DNA from 4 places in the Ruegeria sp. H8 genome. Region 4 is predicted to be linked to each of the others. Evidence: riboswitches for the same ligand, from Rfam matches in the RefSeq annotation. Region 4 holds a riboswitch; each other region holds the start of a gene.
What was found. Region 4 has a riboswitch for cobalamin ahead of ACR0A2_RS10265 (aromatic ring-hydroxylating oxygenase subunit alpha). Riboswitches for the same ligand answer to the same signal wherever they lie in the genome.
Positions count from the first base shown of each region.

Region 1: it holds a riboswitch for cobalamin, as region 4 does, so the genes downstream of both, ACR0A2_RS12610 (DUF1636 family protein) here and ACR0A2_RS10265 (aromatic ring-hydroxylating oxygenase subunit alpha) in region 4, are expected to answer to the same signal.
Region 2: it holds a riboswitch for cobalamin, as region 4 does, so the genes downstream of both, ACR0A2_RS06030 (DUF1636 family protein) here and ACR0A2_RS10265 (aromatic ring-hydroxylating oxygenase subunit alpha) in region 4, are expected to answer to the same signal.
Region 3: it holds a riboswitch for cobalamin, as region 4 does, so the genes downstream of both, ACR0A2_RS21945 (DUF4198 domain-containing protein) here and ACR0A2_RS10265 (aromatic ring-hydroxylating oxygenase subunit alpha) in region 4, are expected to answer to the same signal.

Region 1 is NZ_JBQFNY010000004.1:238,301-242,416, forward strand. Features, by position in the region: gene ACR0A2_RS12600 (ABC transporter substrate-binding protein) at 1-725, opposite strand, end outside; gene ACR0A2_RS12605 (ABC transporter ATP-binding protein) at 742-1,515, opposite strand; gene ACR0A2_RS12610 (DUF1636 family protein) at 1,512-1,868, opposite strand; cobalamin riboswitch at 1,967-2,163, opposite strand; gene ACR0A2_RS12615 (D-lyxose/D-mannose family sugar isomerase) at 2,264-2,827, opposite strand; gene ACR0A2_RS12620 (carbohydrate kinase family protein) at 2,946-3,872, opposite strand; gene ACR0A2_RS12625 (glucokinase) at 3,903-4,116, opposite strand, start outside.
Region 2 is NZ_JBQFNY010000001.1:1,220,762-1,224,877, forward strand. Features, by position in the region: gene ACR0A2_RS06025 (SLC13 family permease) at 1-1,837, shown strand, start outside; cobalamin riboswitch at 2,064-2,270, shown strand; gene ACR0A2_RS06030 (DUF1636 family protein) at 2,363-2,734, shown strand; gene cobW (cobalamin biosynthesis protein CobW) at 2,736-3,791, shown strand; gene cobN (cobaltochelatase subunit CobN) at 3,797-4,116, shown strand, end outside.
Region 3 is NZ_JBQFNY010000018.1:19,412-23,527, forward strand. Features, by position in the region: gene ACR0A2_RS21935 (sugar ABC transporter substrate-binding protein) at 1-190, opposite strand, end outside; gene ACR0A2_RS21940 (ROK family transcriptional regulator) at 442-1,566, shown strand; cobalamin riboswitch at 1,688-1,886, shown strand; gene ACR0A2_RS21945 (DUF4198 domain-containing protein) at 2,018-2,803, shown strand; gene cbiM (cobalt transporter CbiM) at 2,810-3,421, shown strand; gene ACR0A2_RS21955 (cobalt ABC transporter permease) at 3,418-3,993, shown strand; gene cbiQ (cobalt ECF transporter T component CbiQ) at 3,993-4,116, shown strand, end outside.
Region 4 is NZ_JBQFNY010000003.1:152,678-156,793, forward strand. Features, by position in the region: gene ACR0A2_RS10240 (DUF3833 domain-containing protein) at 1-302, shown strand, start outside; gene ACR0A2_RS10245 (DUF3833 family protein) at 299-841, shown strand; gene ACR0A2_RS10250 (hypothetical protein) at 871-1,044, opposite strand; gene ACR0A2_RS10255 (hypothetical protein) at 1,104-1,355, opposite strand; gene ACR0A2_RS10260 (hypothetical protein) at 1,387-1,509, opposite strand; cobalamin riboswitch at 1,621-1,824, shown strand; gene ACR0A2_RS10265 (aromatic ring-hydroxylating oxygenase subunit alpha) at 1,907-3,160, shown strand; gene ACR0A2_RS10270 (FAD-binding oxidoreductase) at 3,166-4,116, shown strand, end outside.

The DNA.
Region 1 (4,116 bases), on a different contig from region 4:
GCCTCCCACGACGTGCGGCCCCAGCTGGTATCCAGATCATGCGTCACGTTAGCGCCACCCGCCGCTGTGATCATCGCATCGGGAATGGCGAACTTGCCGGCGGTGAATGGAGCATCGGCCGGTCCGTCCAACAGGAATACGCGGGGCTTTGCCAGATCGGCTGTTTTTGCTTCGATGGCGGACAATTCGTCTTTCCAGCTGGCAACCAGCGCCTCGGCCTTGTCTTCGACCTGCATGACCTTGCCCAGACGCAGAACGTCATCAAACAACAGGTTCATGCTGGCCTCGGGGCGATCCTTGTCCAGATGCACGCAGCTTTCGGTCAGGATCATGGTCTTGATACCAAAGGGTTCCAGCGTGTCGGGCGTGACATCTCCGCCGGGTTTCATGCCATAGTACCAACCGGCAAAAAACAGATCGGGTTCGACGGCCACAAGGTTTTCAATCGTCGGGTATTTGGGGGCAAGCTCTGGGATGTCGCCGCGCTGAGCATCAAAATCAGGGCTGGTTTTATACCAACCCGTAATTCCGGTAAGACCCACGATCTTGTCCTGAAGGCCGAGCGCAAAGGCCATATCCGCCATGTTCATGTCATGCACGACCAGACGTTCCGGCGCCGAGTCAAAAACCAGCGGTTCACCGCAATTGTCCACGGTGATGGCTTCCGCTGCCGCGCCACCTGCCAAGCCAGCGAAAACAACCACCGGCCAAAGTTTCTGCATCATATTTAAGTTCCTGTTATTATGACAGTTTCCGTTTTCGGATATCCAGTGCGGGGATCATGCGGCCTTCGTGCTGAAAGCACAGGTAATCCACGCCGAATGTCTCGCGTACCCGGTCTGGGGTCAGAACTTCGCCAACAGGCCCGAACCCTGTCAGACGCGTAGCCTTCATCAACGCCACATGGGTGGCGAATTCCGGGATCATGACCAGATCATGGACGATCATGACGACCGTTACCCCCAGATCAGCGACCAGAGACAGCATGTGCCCCTTGGCATCGGGGTCCAGATGGTTGGTTGGCTCGTCCAGAAACAGCAAGGACGGGTTCTGGGCCAACGCGCGCGCGATATGTGCGCGCTGACGTTCTCCGCCGGACAGCTGACCCATCGTTTTGTTGGCAAAATGCGACAGCTCGGTCGTCGTCAGAACCCGTTCCAGATCAGCCTTGTGCTGAGCCATCGAACGTTCGTCTTGAATCGGGATTTGCCCCAGCGCAACATAGTCTTGCAGGCGCATCCGCCCGTCAGGCATTTCCTGCTGCCCGACCACAGCAATGGAGCGGGCACGTTGGCGGGCGGACAGGGTCCGAAGGCTTTGACCTTCGATCCAAACATCACCCAAGGCAATCCGTTCGATCCCGCACAGCAGTTTCAGCAGAGTGGTCTTGCCGGCGCCGTTCGGCCCTGCGATTGCCAGAATTGATCCTTCTTCCAGACGAAAGGACACATCCTGCAACAGGATATCACCATTGAGCGCATAGTACTTCAAATTCTCGGCAACCAGAAAACTCATGAAGCGCCACCAGACGGCAATGCGGGTATTCGCGACAAGGTCTTTGCGAAAAGGGCAGGGGGGCGGTCCGAGGCGCTGGTCCAGCCATCGTCACTGTCGCCGAACTGGGTCGCGAATTCGACCAGGGCGGACAGGTCGTGTGATGTCGTGATATCGCCAAACAGGTACTGCGCTTTTCCCGGGGCCTGAAATCCGACGGTCATGGCCCGTTCACAACCTGCCATGCACGTCACCATTCGGGTTTCAAAACCGTCAGGCAACCGGGCATTCAGCACGTCTTGCGCGGCCTCGGCAGACATCGCCCCCTGACATGTTGAACAGATCAGAACGTAGTGATCAGAATAGCAGGTCATAGCCATCTCCGTCGTTTGCCAGACGCAGACAGAGGGCACATACCCAGATATTACGCAAACGCGCCATCAAGCCTCCTTCCGAGACGCCCCGCCTCGGGTTGGTTCATAGTGCGATGGCAGGTCTCCTGACTTGCGGGTCGTTGCTTGGCCGACCTTCCCAACCCATGCGGGTCAGTGGTGAAGTGGCGTCGCTCACCGCTTACAGTTGCGGGGGCAGTCACGGACTTGGCACATTCCAGTGCCGCACCGTGTTCCCATTTTCATCCCTTATGGAACCATCCCGCTCAGCTAGTCTGGCAATGCCAGACTTGTCAAGCGGCAGACGAAGGCGTTGGTAGATGGAATTGCGACAGCTGACCCAGCTGTCCTGCTGCGCCAGCCCGGACCGAACGGTGTCAATAGTCTGATACAAGAAGGAAATCCGGTTCGGAATCTTTCTCGACCTTTGAAAACCGTGGAATTGGCTTTTCAAACCCAATGTCGGTGCGGTCGTTATTCACGGTCGATACCTCGCCAATAAGGCAATCGCCGCGCTCGGCCCAAAAAGCGTGCCAGATGCCGGGCATCAGAGTTACGCTTTGCCTCGGCTTCAGCCGCACGTACTCTTGGGGTTGCAAGGTTACAGGGCAGGCATCGCTGGGGACCGTCACCGGGTTGTCGCGGTCGACGCCACCGTTTGGATCCGACGCATGAATTTCCAGAACGAGATCGCCGCCGCCCCGGTTGATGATGTCTTCTGCCTTGATAATATGCCGGTGCATCGGAGAAAGCTGATTGTCTTTCAAGATCAACAGTTTTCTGCACAGAGCATCCCACGCCCGGATTTCAGATCCTTCGTCTAAACCAGTGCGTAGAGTGAACGGGAATAGGCAATGTTCGTCGAAATGGCCTTGTGCGTAATTGGTAATGTTCCATCCCAGCCTGCGGCTGCGGACAGTTTCGACCAAAGAGATGCGCATTTTCTCGGGCGATCAATCCGCAAAGAGCGGCTACGCGGCGCCGAAAGATTGAATGAACGCCTGGGCCTAGGGCTTGATGTGGTTGATTTCGGATCGTTTCATCATGCCATCCCGCAGATCAAAGTTCGTGCGCCCAAGGGGGTTCCGCCCCGGCTCGGGAAACGGTCACGGCCGCAACGTCAGCGCCCAGTTCCATGGCTGCTTGCAGGCTTTCAACCGTCAATCCGCGCAGACCTGACTTGGTCAGATGCCCTGCGCGGCTGAGCTCGGTCAGAACGCCGGCGTTGAACGTGTCACCTGCGCCGATCGTATCGACCACTTCAACGGGTTTCACAGGAACCGAGACTTCGGAACCATCCGCCAGGTAACCGTGCGCCCCGTCACTGCCACGCGTGACGATGACAACGGAAGGACCCGCTTGCAACAGCACAGACGCTTTTGCGGATTCGGCTTCAGCGCCCGGAATGATCCAGTCCAGGTCCTCGTCTGAAACCTTGACGATATCCGCACGCGAGATCATGCGGTTCAAACGCGTCCGAAACCGGGTTTGATCCTTGATGAAATCCGGGCGGATATTCGGGTCCAGCATCACTGACCGGTCGGAACCGTGGCTGTCCAGAAGGGCGGCATAGGCATCTGCGCAAGGTTCACACGCAAGGCTGATTCCACCGAGATACAGGGCAGAGACAGCAGGAAGCTGATCGGGCATGTCTTCGGGCAGCAACATCCGGCCCGCGGTGTTTTCATCGACAAAGCTGTAAGTCGCGTGTCCATCCGAGAGCTGCACAAAGGCAAGCGTGGTGGGACGGTCCGAGATGATCACATGTGTCGTGTCCACATGGCTCGCTTTCAGCGCATCAATCAATTGCTGGCCGAACATGTCCGATGACAAACCTGTCAGCATCCCTACCGGAACACCCAGACGTCCCATCGCGACGGCTGTGTTCAGAACTGCACCACCAGTATGTGGCACAAAACCAATTGCGCCCGATGCGGTCGGTTCTGAAATCATATCTATCAGCGCTTCACCACAGCACAGGATCATGTCTTGGTCCTTCTAGGTAAGAAACTTCGGTTAGTCTGGTTGCTGTCTCAGCGCGTTCTTGCAGAAGTTGTTTGCGCCGATGATCCCGAACTCTGCCTGTTCAGACACGTAAAGGTTCAGGGAGCGGCGCAAGTCGCTGAAGCGGCCGCCGCCGTTGAACGCATCCTTGAAGTTGTCACTGAATAGCCAGCGGTTTTTCTCGGCAACGCCGCCGACAAGGAAAACGCCCCCCTCCGGCATCAAG
Region 2 (4,116 bases), on a different contig from region 4:
GCTGGCATTCACCGTTTTTCTGTTCGTTTCCGAGATCATAAGGATCGACCTTTCCGCCATATTGGTTCTGGTTCTCATAGGCTTGCTCAGCTACGCGCCCGGGCTGGGAAATCTGGCGGATGTCACCCTTCTGTTCGACGGCTTCGCATCCAATGCGGTCATCTCGATCATTGCGGTCATGATCGTCGGGGCCGGTCTGGACAAGACGGGGATCATGAACAAGGTGGCTGCCGTCATCCTCAAATACGGTGGCAAATCCGAAGGCAGGGTTGTACCAATCATTTCCGGCACCGTTGGCGTCATATCCTCGTTCATGCAGAATGTCGGCGCCGCTGCTCTGTTTCTGCCGGTTGTCAGCCGAATTTCCACACGGTCGGGCATACCGCTGTCGCGCCTGCTCATGCCGATGGGATTCTGCGCCATTTTGGGCGGCACCATGACGATGGTGGGGTCGTCTCCTCTTATCCTGCTGAACGATCTGATCCTGACGGCAAATGACAGTCTGCCGGCCTCTCAGAAAATGGAGCCCTTCGGCCTGTTCTCGGTCACGCCGATCGGTGCGGTTCTGATCCTGACGGGAATTGGATACTTTCTGCTGTTGGGACGCTGGGTTTTGCCCGAGGCTGAAGGGCCTGACAATACGGGTACCGGACAAGGGACACAGGAATACCTGCAAAGGGTCTATGGCCTCAAAGCCGATGTGTTCGAAGTCGTGGTGCCCGAGGACAGCCCCTTGGTCGGCGAGATTCTGGCCGACATCAACCACGAAAACCACCTGTACATCATTTCCACCTTCTATCGCGGCAAAACCTCGATGGTTCAGGTTTTGACAGCGGAAATTGCAGCGCCGTGTCGGCTGGCCATCGTCGGCCGCCGTTGGGAGGTCGAGAAGTTCGCCGAGAAATATGGGCTGACCGTTCTTCCGGATTTGGACATTTTCGTCGAAGAGTTCGCCCCAACCAATGCAGGCGTGGCCGAGGTGGTCATCACGCCCGACAGCAAGCTGATCGGCAAATGCCCCCGCGAGCTTTTGTTTCGCAAGACCTACGGGATGTCGCTGCTGGCCATTCACCGCGGCGAAGAGACGCTGAGCCATGTCGAGACCGAGGATCACGAATCCACTCAGATCGGGCTCGAAAAGTTTCAGGCGGGCGACATGCTTGTGGCACATACCAGATGGGACAACCTGATGCGGATCAAACGAGATCCGGATTTCGTCGTTGTGACGACGGACTTTCCTCAGGACGAGCTGCGGCCGCAAAAAGTCGGCTGGGCCCTGGCATTCTTCGCCATTTCGCTGTCGTTGATCCTGTTCACGGATGTCCGGCTTTCACTCTGTCTTCTTACCGGCGCGGTGGGCATGATGCTGACCCGTGTGCTCAGCGTGGACGAGGCATACCGCGCGGTCGGATGGAACACCGTATTCCTGCTCGCCTGCCTCATACCTTTGGGACAAGCCGTGCAGAACACAGGCACGGCCGCGTGGATCGCGCAGCAGATCATGATAATTCTGGACGGCTGGCCGCTCTGGTCGCTGCAAACCGGCATCGCCGTTCTGGCGACGGCCTTTTCTTTGGTCATGTCCAATGTGGGGGCCACAGTTCTGCTGGTGCCTCTGGCGGTATCGATTGCGGTGGCGGCGGGTGGAAACCCGGCCGTCTTTGCCCTGACGGTCGCCATATCGACCTCGAACAGCTTCATCATCCCAACCCATCAGGTAAACGCGTTGATCATGGGTCCGGCCGGATACAAGGTGATGGATTTCGTCCGCTCCGGCGGAATAATGACGGCGCTGTTTCTGGTCGTCTCGCTGCTCATGATAAACGTCATCTATTAGCGCAAGAGGATCCAGGGGGTTCGGTGGTCTTTACCCATCATCTGGACAGGTTCAGTCGATCAACAGTTCGCCACAGTCTACGCCCCTTGCTGAGATACCTTTCGTCGCCCGGCCCATCTCAGGCTGGGTCCCGGCACACCATGCCGCCCATCGGCGCCCACAGGTCGCTTTCCATGCCTCTGCATAATTGTTGCGCGCGACTCGCTTGACAAGCAGGCCAGCGGTGCCGCATGTCCCTTTCGTTGGTGTCGGTGACAGCCGATGAAAAGGGAATGCGTCAACGGTCTTGCCGCCAAACGCAGCCGCCCCCGCGACCGTGAACGGAGAGGATGCCCAATGCCACTGGCTCGAAAGCCGGGAAGGCGGGACATCCGACAGAGGCCCGCCTCTGGCATCCGCAAGCCGGGAGACCTGCCAACAACCGAAGTTGAAACCGGGCGGGGTGTTCCGGTGTCGGGTCCATGACCAATCGTGGCCCGCATGAAACCCCGTCCCCCGCGAAGAGGATTTGGGGGGATGAGAGACATGACCGAGACCGCACCAGTCGAGTTGCTGGTCTGTACCACCTGCCGTCGCGGCCTGCCTGTCGAAGATGACGCGCAACGCCCGGGCGCTTTGTTGCACAAGGCCCTGGAACAGGCAGACCTGCCCGACGGTGTCACCCTGAAAGCCGTTGAATGCCTGTCAAACTGCGATCAAGGCTGTTCGATCGTGTTGCGCGGGCCGGGCCGCTGGACCTTCGTGTATGAAAACCTGAACGAAACAGATCATGTCGACGTCATCGTCGACGGCGCGACCAAGTATCTGGCCACTGAAGATGGTTTGGTGAAATGGCGCGAACGCCCCGAACATTTTCGCAAGAACTGTGCCTCGCGCATTCCCCCCATTGGAGCCTGACATGTCGAACCTCGAAAAACTCCCCGTCACAGTGATCACCGGCTTTCTGGGCTCGGGCAAGACCACTTTGGTGCGTCACCTGATGCAGAACCCACAGGGCAAGCGCCTTGCTGTCGTGGTCAACGAGTTCGGCGATGTAGGCGTCGATGGCGACATCCTGAAATCCTGCGCCATTCCTGATTGCCCGGCGGAAAACATCATGGAACTGGCCAATGGCTGCATCTGCTGCACCGTGGCAGATGATTTCATTCCCACCATCGAGGCCCTGATGGCGTTGGAGCCGCGCCCGGATCATATCCTGATCGAAACCAGCGGTCTGGCCCTGCCGAAACCGCTGCTCAAGGCATTCGACTGGCCTGACATCCGCTCGAAGATCACCGTCGACGGCGTGATCGCCTTGGCCGATGCCGAGGCTGTGGCCGCAGGCCGTTTCGCGCCCAATGTCGAAGCGGTGGACGTCCAGCGCATGGCCGATGACTCGATCGACCACGAAACGCCCCTGTCCGAGGTGTTCGAGGATCAGATCTCGTGCGCCGACATCATCCTGCTGACCAAGCCCGACCTCGCCGGCCCCGAAGGCGTGGCCAAAGCGCGCGAGATCATCGCCGCCGAGGCGCCGCGCCCCCTGCCCGTCGTCGAAGTGGCCGAAGGTGCCGTGGACGTGCGCGTTGTGCTGGGTCTGGAAGCCGCCGCCGAGGATGACATGGACGCCCGCCCCTCGCATCACGACGGCCATCACGATCACGAGCATGACGATTTCGAAAGCATCATCGTCGAGCTGCCCGAGCAGACCGATCCGGCCCAACTGATCGCCAATATCGAACGCCTCGCCAATGAACTGAACATCCTGCGCGTCAAAGGGTATGCCGCCGTTCAGGGCAAACCCATGCGCCTGCTGGTTCAGGCGGTCGGCGCGCGGGTACGGCACCAGTATGACCGCCCGTGGGAACCCGGTGAAGACCGTCGTTCGCGTCTGGTCGTCATCGCCGAGCATGACGATATCAAAGAGGCGGAAATCCGCGAAATCCTCGTGGGTGTGCGTGAGGCTGCCGAGTAAGACACATGCACGTCGTCTTCCGCGAAAGCCACGGGCTCGAGGAAACCGAGACCCCAACCGATCTGGGCCAGAGCCCGGCGGATCTGGTGGTGCTGTCCTTTTCGGACAGCGATCTGGGGGCTTTCGCGGCTGGCTGGCATCGCGGCGGCGGACCGGAAGGGCGAATGCCGACCCTGCGGCTGGCGAATTTGACGGCGTTGAAACACCCGTTGTCGGTCGATACCTATGTCGAGCAGACGCTGGAGGGCGCCAAGGGCATTCTGATCCGGCTGATCGGCGGCGTCCCCTACTGGCCTTATGGGTTGCAGCAGGTTCTGGCGCTGGC
Region 3 (4,116 bases), on a different contig from region 4:
TGCCCGCAAAGGCTTTGAGCGTCATTCCCAGCTCTTCCGCTTTCGCTGTCGCACCTTCCTTCATTTTGACAAAGAACGGGTTGGTGTCCGTCTTGGTAATCAGACAAACGGTTTCGCCTTCCGCCATTGCACTGCCAGCCATGGCAGTAACCCCGAGCGCAGCAGCACCCGCAAGTCTTGCAAGTTTCATCGATTATCCTCCCAGGTTTTCCTGTGCCGAACGGGCACGAGGGCGATCAGGCAAAATCCCTGATCCCATAAGAAACAATCACAAGATTCGAAATTTGAGTCAATAAATAAATCACTCTTATTTATTATTGACAGTGCGGGCGGGCTTTCTCATTCTTCAGCAGGAAAGGGGTGGTCGTGCCTGAAAATTCATCTCGGAAAAATTCGATTGGCCTGCACGGGTCAGAGGTGCGCGGAACCAACCAAAGCGGGATGCGGGCCCGGAACGAACGGCTGGTGTTGTCGCTTGTCCGGCGTCATCAGGCCCTTGCGAAGTCCGAGATCGCGCGCATGACCGGACTGTCGGCACAAACCGTTTCCGTCATCATGCGGCTGTTGGAGAAGGATGGTTTGCTGTTGCGCGGCGAGCCGGTCCGCGGGAAAGTCGGGCAACCTTCCGTTCCCATGCGCCTCAACCCGGATGGTGCGTTTTTCTTTGGGCTCAAGGTCGGGCGCCGCAGTACCGAGCTGGTTTTGACTGACTTTGTCGGAAATGTGCGGCAGCGCGAGCGGCGAACCTATGACTATCCAACGCCGAAGGCCACTTTGGAGTTTTCCACTGAGAGTCTGGGCAAAATGATGTCATCCATGTCGCCCGAGGCCAAAGGCAGGATTGCGGGTCTTGGAATTGCCATGCCGTTCTATCTGTGGGACTGGGCCCAGACCCTTCAGGTTCCTCAGGAAGAAATGGACCCGTGGCGCGTATCAGACCTGAAGGCTGACCTGGCGCGTCGCCTCGATATTCCGGTATTCCTGCAAAATGACGCCACTGCGGCTTGTGGGGCGGAATTGGTATTCGGTCCGGCTGATGGGCCAAGGGATTTCCTGTACTTCTATATCGGGTTTTTCATTGGCGGCGGTGTGGTCCTCAATGGCGCGATCTTTTCGGGGCGTGGAAACGCGGGGGCAATCGGCCCCTTGCCTGTGCCCGATGGCGCGGGCGGTGTCAGACCGCTCATCGATGTGGCCAGCCTTTACGTGCTCGAGCGTGCAATCACCACGGCAGGTGTCACGTCGCATTCCATCTGGGAAACGACCCAGCGTTGGGATGTGCCAAACGTTCAACTGGAAAACTGGTTGAAACGGACGGCAAGCGGGATTGCCCATGCGATTGTCTCATCCTGTAGCCTGATAGATTTCGAATGCGTGAAGATTGACGGCTGGATGCCGCAGGACATCAAGGCGCGTTTGGTTGAAATGGTGGAAGACAAACTGTCCGAGCTGAACATGACCGGGCTCGAGCGCCCCGTTGTGCTGGCAGGAACCGTAGGCCCGGAAGCACGCTCTTTGGGCGCGGCAAGCCTGCCCTTGTCGGAGAGGTATCTTTCAGAAGCTTAGACAGGAACGAACCCTGCCGCCTTGGACGTTTCACAAACTGGTTCACTCTCGCAAACTGCCGAGCTCATTATTTTCGATGGCCGTAACACATTTTCGTTGACGGAAGGCTGAGTTGTCTGGCAAGCCGCTCGGCATGTCCGGTTCCGGGGCTTGCTCTGGAATCAATAGGGAATGCGGTGCGGGCTCTGGCCCAAATCCGCAACTGCACCCGCAACTGTAAGCGACGAGCAGGGCTGAAACGCCACTGGGGTTTGCCCGGGAAGGCCGGTCCAACGCTTTGACCCGCAAGTCAGGATACCTGCCGGACATGTGCCCTCTAACGGGCACTCCTAATCGACGACGGGATGTGCGTCGGACCAGGATGCCTGAAAGGGTAATTTGGCGTTGAATGTCCCGTGGTCAAAACGAATTTCGCGCCGGGATTTGCGCGACGGGACAAGGACGACTGTTCATGAAAACGCTGCTCAGCGCAGCCGCTGCCGCGATGGCTCTTCCTGCCATAGTAAATGCGCATTTCCTTTTGGAATACACCACCGACACCATGATCGAGAAACCGGGCGATGTACCGGTCAAACTGATTTTCTGGCATCCGTTCGAGAATGGCCATGTCATGGATCTTGAAAAGCCGCAGGAATTCTATGTGATCCACAACGGTGAAAAGACCGATTTACTGGACACGCTGGAACCTATCCGGTTCACCGGCGGGCAGAACGAGGGCGCGGCGTTCAAAGGCAGTGTCCCGGTCAAACGGTCGGGCGACTATGTGCTGGTGACGGTTCCTCAGCCTTATTACGAGGAATCCGAAGACATCTATATCCAACAGCTCACCAAAGCCTTCCTGAACCGCAACGAATTGCCGACCGATTGGATGAATCCCGTGGGTCTGCCGACCGAGATTATCCCGCTGAACAAGCCGACCAACATCATCGCGGGTTCGACTTTCACGGGCCGTGTGCTGGCTGATGGTCAGCCGGTTGCGGGGGCCGAGATCGAGATCGAATACATGGCAGCCGAACCCGACATGGAAAGTTCGGCCGCTTCTGCACCGAAGGCGTCACCAATGCCGGGTGGTGCGGTGGTCGCAATATCTGACGACAACGGGTATTTTTCGTTCGGCGTTCCAAAAGCCGGTTACTGGGGTTTCGCCGCCCTTGGTTCCGGTCCGGCAACCGAACATGAGGGCAAAGAACTCAGCCAGGATGCGGTCATCTGGATCCGCGCCTGGGATCTGGAGTAACCCCAAATGCACATCGTCGACGGAGCCCTTTCCAACCCGGTTGTAATTGGCGGCGCCATAGCCGCCGCGGGCGGGATCGCCATGGGTCTCAGGTCTCTGGATCTTGATCGCATCCCCACTGCGGGCGTGCTGTCAGCCAGTTTCTTCGTGGCATCGTTGATCCACGTGCCCATTGGTCCGTCGTCGGTCCATCTGATCCTCAACGGCATGGCCGGGCTGCTGCTTGGTTGGGCCGCATTCCCGGCTTTGTTCGTCGGGCTTTTGCTACAGGCGGTCTTTTTCGGCTTTGGCGGGTTGACGGTGTTGGGGATCAACACCGTCAATATCGCCTTTCCCGCGGTGGTGGCCGGAATGTTGTTCGGTCGTCTGATCGCGCGTGGAACGCCTTTGCAAGGTGCGATTTGGGGGGGCATCGGCGGCGCGTTTGCGATTGCGGCGACAACCGGCATGGTCGCGTTTTCGCTGGCGCTGTCGGGGGATGAATTTCTGCCTGCCGCCAAGCTTGTTTTCTTCGCCCATATTCCTGTCATGGCCATCGAGGCGATTTTGACCGGGTTCGCCGTGTTGTTGGCACGCAAGGTCAAGCCCGAGCTGTTTTTCAGAGGAGCAGCCACATGAAGCATCTGGTTGTCATACTGGCCATGTGCTGTTCACCTGTGCCTGCCCTGGCGCACAAGGTCATAGCCGGCGTTTTCGAGTCGGGAGACGTCATCGAGGGCGAAATCGGCTTTTCCAACGGCGACATGGCAAGCGGCACCGAGGTCATTGTCACCGGCCCGGATGGGGCCGAGCTGGGTCGATCGGTAACGGATGCGGACGGTTTCTTTGTCTACACGCCGACCTCGGCCGTGGCGCACACCTTCTTTGCCGACCTTGGCGCCGGGCATGTGGCCGAAGTCACGATGTCTGCCGAAGATGTCGCGCGGATCATGGGCGTTGCCGTGGCAGAGAACGGTGATTCATCTTCGGCTGCTGTGACGCAGGCCAGCGGTTCGGTGGCGTCTCTCAGCGCCGAAGAACAGCAGGTTATCGCCAAAGCCGTACGTGACGAATTGCGCCCGCTCAGGCGCGAGATTGCGGCCTATCGCGAACAGAATGACCTGCAAACCATCCTTGGCGGGATCGGGTACATCGTTGGTCTGTTCGGTCTGGGCTTTTACATGGCGGCCCGCCGCAAGCTGGCCTCCTGATGGCACACGTTCTGGGGCACAAGGAAAAAACGCTGTCCGAAGCCGGTGACGGGCCAGAAGGTCTGATCAGCCTGCTGGATCCCCGGATGCGGATCGTCATGGCAGTTGTTTTTGCAGTCGTGA
Region 4 (4,116 bases):
CGTTCACGGCAATGGCGGATGATATCGTGGGCGAAGGTCGGGGCATCATCTCGGGGTCCACGGTGAAACTGACCTATCGTATCATTCTGCCAGATGACGCTGGTGGACATACGCTGGACGTCACCGATTGGATGTACCTGACAGAAACCGGCGTCATCATGAACCGGTCCGAGATGCGCAAGTTTGGCGTCAAGGTCGCGGAACTGATCGCCACAATGCGTCCAAGCCCCAGATCGAAACCGATTCATCCAAGTGGGTCAAACGGGTATGACGCGACTTCGGAAGGGAAACCGTTGCAATGATCACCTTTCGCTCTTTCATCGCCTGCATTGCCATCGCAAGCCTTGCAGTTTTGGCGGCCTGCTCCGGCAAACCGAAGGTACCAAAAACGTTTCTGTCGGACCGACAGTTGAACCTCGAGGAATTTTTCGAAGGCAAAACAGTGGCCTACGGTCAGTTTCAGGATGTTCTGGGAAATATCCCCCGCAGATTCACGGTTGATATCGACGGGACATGGGACGGCGAAACCCTGACCCTGGTCGAAGACTTCGTCTACGACGATGGCGCGACGGAACAACGCATCTGGACATTGACCAAAACCGGAGAGGATACGTGGACCGGTACGGCGCCTGGCGTACTGGGTACCGCCAGCGGGATTGAACGCGGGGATACGTTCAACTGGAAATACAAGATCGACCTGCCGATCAAGGACGGGACCATGCGTGTCAAATTCGACGATTGGATGTGGCTGCTGGATGACGACCGTCTGCTGAACCGCGCGTATGTCTCACGCTATGGCGTCCGTCTGGGTGAAGTCATTCTGTTCTTCGAGAAGAAATAGGGCCGCCAGGCCCGGTTTCATCACAAAAGTCAGTAGAAAATAAACTCGTCCACCAATGCTGTCGTCGATCCCTTGACCTCACCGGCCGTGTTTGCCCTTGGCCCGTCCGAGGCTGCGCCCTCGGCGCGTTCGCCGCCCTCGACCTTCAAGCGCGCGCGTTCTATCTGCCCCCAGAGGAAAAACAGACCATCCCGTTTTCCCATGAGGCGCGAAGGAACTGTTGTCCGCAAAACACCTGTTTTCGGTTTTGGCATCTGCTCTCTTACTGCCTCCGGTGTTTTCCACCATTTTCGGAAAACGTAATGGTTTTTCCCGAAAAAGACAATTTTTTATAGACAAAATGAGGTTTTCTACCGGCCGTTGACAGGGTGGACTGACAACTCTCGCATGACGGATATTCGCATTCTTCACCTGCCCCATTGAAAGCCAGCACTATCCCAAACGGATCAACTTTACGCAAAAGGGCCTGCTGCAAACCTCCTTCACTTGGCCCGACACTCTCTTTTTCAGCCATGCTCTGGCGACGCGCAGCGTTTGGTTTCTGATCAGAGCAGCCGGCCTTCGCCGTCGCGGTTGGGGGTCAATTTTACGGCGCGGATGTCAGACGTGGCCGCATCCATCGCAAGGCCATCGGCCACCGCAAAACGCCATGCTGGCGGGCCTGCCACGCCCCTGTGCCAAGGACTGTGGTCCCGGCGCCGTCCACTCTGCCGGAATATTTCTATGTCTGTTTTGAAACCGGAAATGTCGCAAGCATTTCAGCGCCCAAGCGGGTAAAAAGTAGGCTGCCATCGTGAGGTGCCGCTGTTTGATTCTCAGACAGCGGAGAATTGGGAAGCCGGTGGAATTCCGGCACTGCCCCCGCAACGGTAAGAAAGGTCAGGTTCGACAATCAACCACTGGGACGAGGATCCCGGGAAGGTGTCGCAACCGGGTGCAAGCCCCTTTCAAGTCCGGAAACCAGCCTTGCAGATATGTCAAACCGCGGGTGGCGGTGGGGGCACGGGTTTCGGACGTGGTCCTCGCGCGCCTCCGGACGGTTCCTCCCTGTCATCTGCCCAAGCAATGCCGCGGGGCGCGGCAGGAGAGCCAGAAGTGAACAATGTCCAAAACCTGTTGGCGCGTCGAATCCCGGGCTATGCTCTGGAACGGGCCTTTTATACCGACCCCGAGATTTTTCAGACCGACCTGGAAGCCATCCACTATCGTGAGTGGCTCTTTGCCATTCCGGCCTGTGAACTGGTGAAAGCCGGCGACTATGTAACATACAACGTGGGTGCCTATCGCATGATCATCGTGCGCGGCGCCGACAACCAGATCCGGGCGTTTCACAACACCTGCCGCCATCGCGGCTCGATCATATGCAAGGCGGCAAAAGGCAACGCGCCGAAGCTGGTTTGCCCGTATCACCAATGGACCTACGAACTTGACGGCTCATTGCTGTGGGCTCGCGACATGGGGCCGGAGTTTGATCCCAGACAGCATGGTTTGAAGACGGTTCATTGCCGCGAGCTGGCCGGGTTGGTTTACATCTGTCTGGCGGATGTCGCCCCGGATTTTGACACGTTCGCCAATATCGCGCGCCCGTATCTTGAGCCGCATGATCTTGCGAATGCCAAGGTCGCCTTCGAAAGCACGATCATCGAGAACGGCAACTGGAAACTGGTCTGGGAAAACAATCGCGAGTGCTATCACTGCGGCGGCAACCACCCTGCGCTGTGCCGGACCTTCCCTGATGATCCGGGCGTGACGGGGATCGAAGGCGGTGAAACCCCAGCCTACATGCAAGCCCATTTCGACAGGTGCCAGGCAGCGGGTATGCCATCGCAGTTCTACCTGCACGAGGACGGCCAATACCGTCTGGCGCGGATGCCGCTGAAAGAAGGCGCCGAGAGCTATACGATGGACGGGAAATCCGCCGTGCGCCGCTGGTTGGGCCGGTCGCCCTTTGCGGATGCGGGATCGCTTTTGAAGTTCCACTATCCGACCACGTGGAACCACTTTCTTGCCGACCACTCGATTGTTTTCCGCGTCACGCCGATCAGCCCGACAGAGACCGAGGTCACGACCAAATGGCTGGTCAACAAGGATGCCGTTGAAGGCGTTGACTATGACGTGAAACGTCTGACCGAAGTCTGGGTCGCCACGAATAACGAAGACCGTCAGGTGGTCGAGGACAACCAGCAGGGCATCAACAGCCCGGCCTATGTACCCGGCCCGTATTCAGCCATTCAGGAATCCGGCGTGCTGCAATTCGTGGATTGGTATTGCAACACAGTTTCGGCCCGCCTGGCGCCTGACTCCATGGCGGCGGAGTAAGGCTGATGAAAGACCTGAACACGCTTTCATCAGCCGTCTGGCAGGATGGAGAGATGCTGGAATGTGTCTCGGTCGTGCCCGAGATGCCGAACACCGCCAGCTTTTCGTTCCGTGCCCCCTCGGGGGCGCAGTTCGCCTATCACCCCGGTCAGTTCCTGACGCTCGAGATTCCGGCGCCCGGCCAGCCCGGAGGCGTTGTGCATCGCACCTACACGATCTCATCGTCGCCGTCGCGGCCGCGGTCGATCACCATCACCGCCAAAGCGCAACCCGACAGTATCGGCACGCGCTGGATGCTGGACAATCTTCAACCCGGCATGCGGATCAAGGCCATTGGGCCTGCGGGCCTGTTCACCAACGCATTGAGCGATGCGCGCAAGTTCCTGTTTATCTCGGCTGGCTCAGGCATCACGCCGATGACGTCGATGACCACCTGCATGTGGGACGAAGGCCGCGATCTGGACGTTGTCTTCATCAACTGCGCCAAAAGGCCATCCGAGATCATCTTCCGCCAGCGCTTGGAACAGATGGCCAGCCGCACGGATGGTTTGGACCTGAAGTTCGTGGTGGAAGAGCCGGACCGCTACCGCCCATGGACTGGATATCAGGGTCAGTTCAACCAATTGATGCTGGGCCTGATGGCGCCGGATTACCTTGAGCGCGAAGTCTATTGCTGCGGTCCTGAGCCCTTCATGCAAGCGGTGCGCGACGCGCTGGCCGGTCTTGGTTTTGATATGAACAACTACCATCAGGAAAGCTTCGGCGCGCCGGTGGAAACCAAGGCGGATCAGCCCGAGTTGGATGACGTTGTTCTGGACGACGACAGCAGCGCCGAGATCCTGTTCGCGACCTCGGGCGTGACGGCCAAGGTTGCCGAGACCGACACGGTCCTTGCCGCCGCCCGCTCGGTTGGCCTGAACATTCCGTCAGGCTGTACCTTCGGCGTATGCGGGACC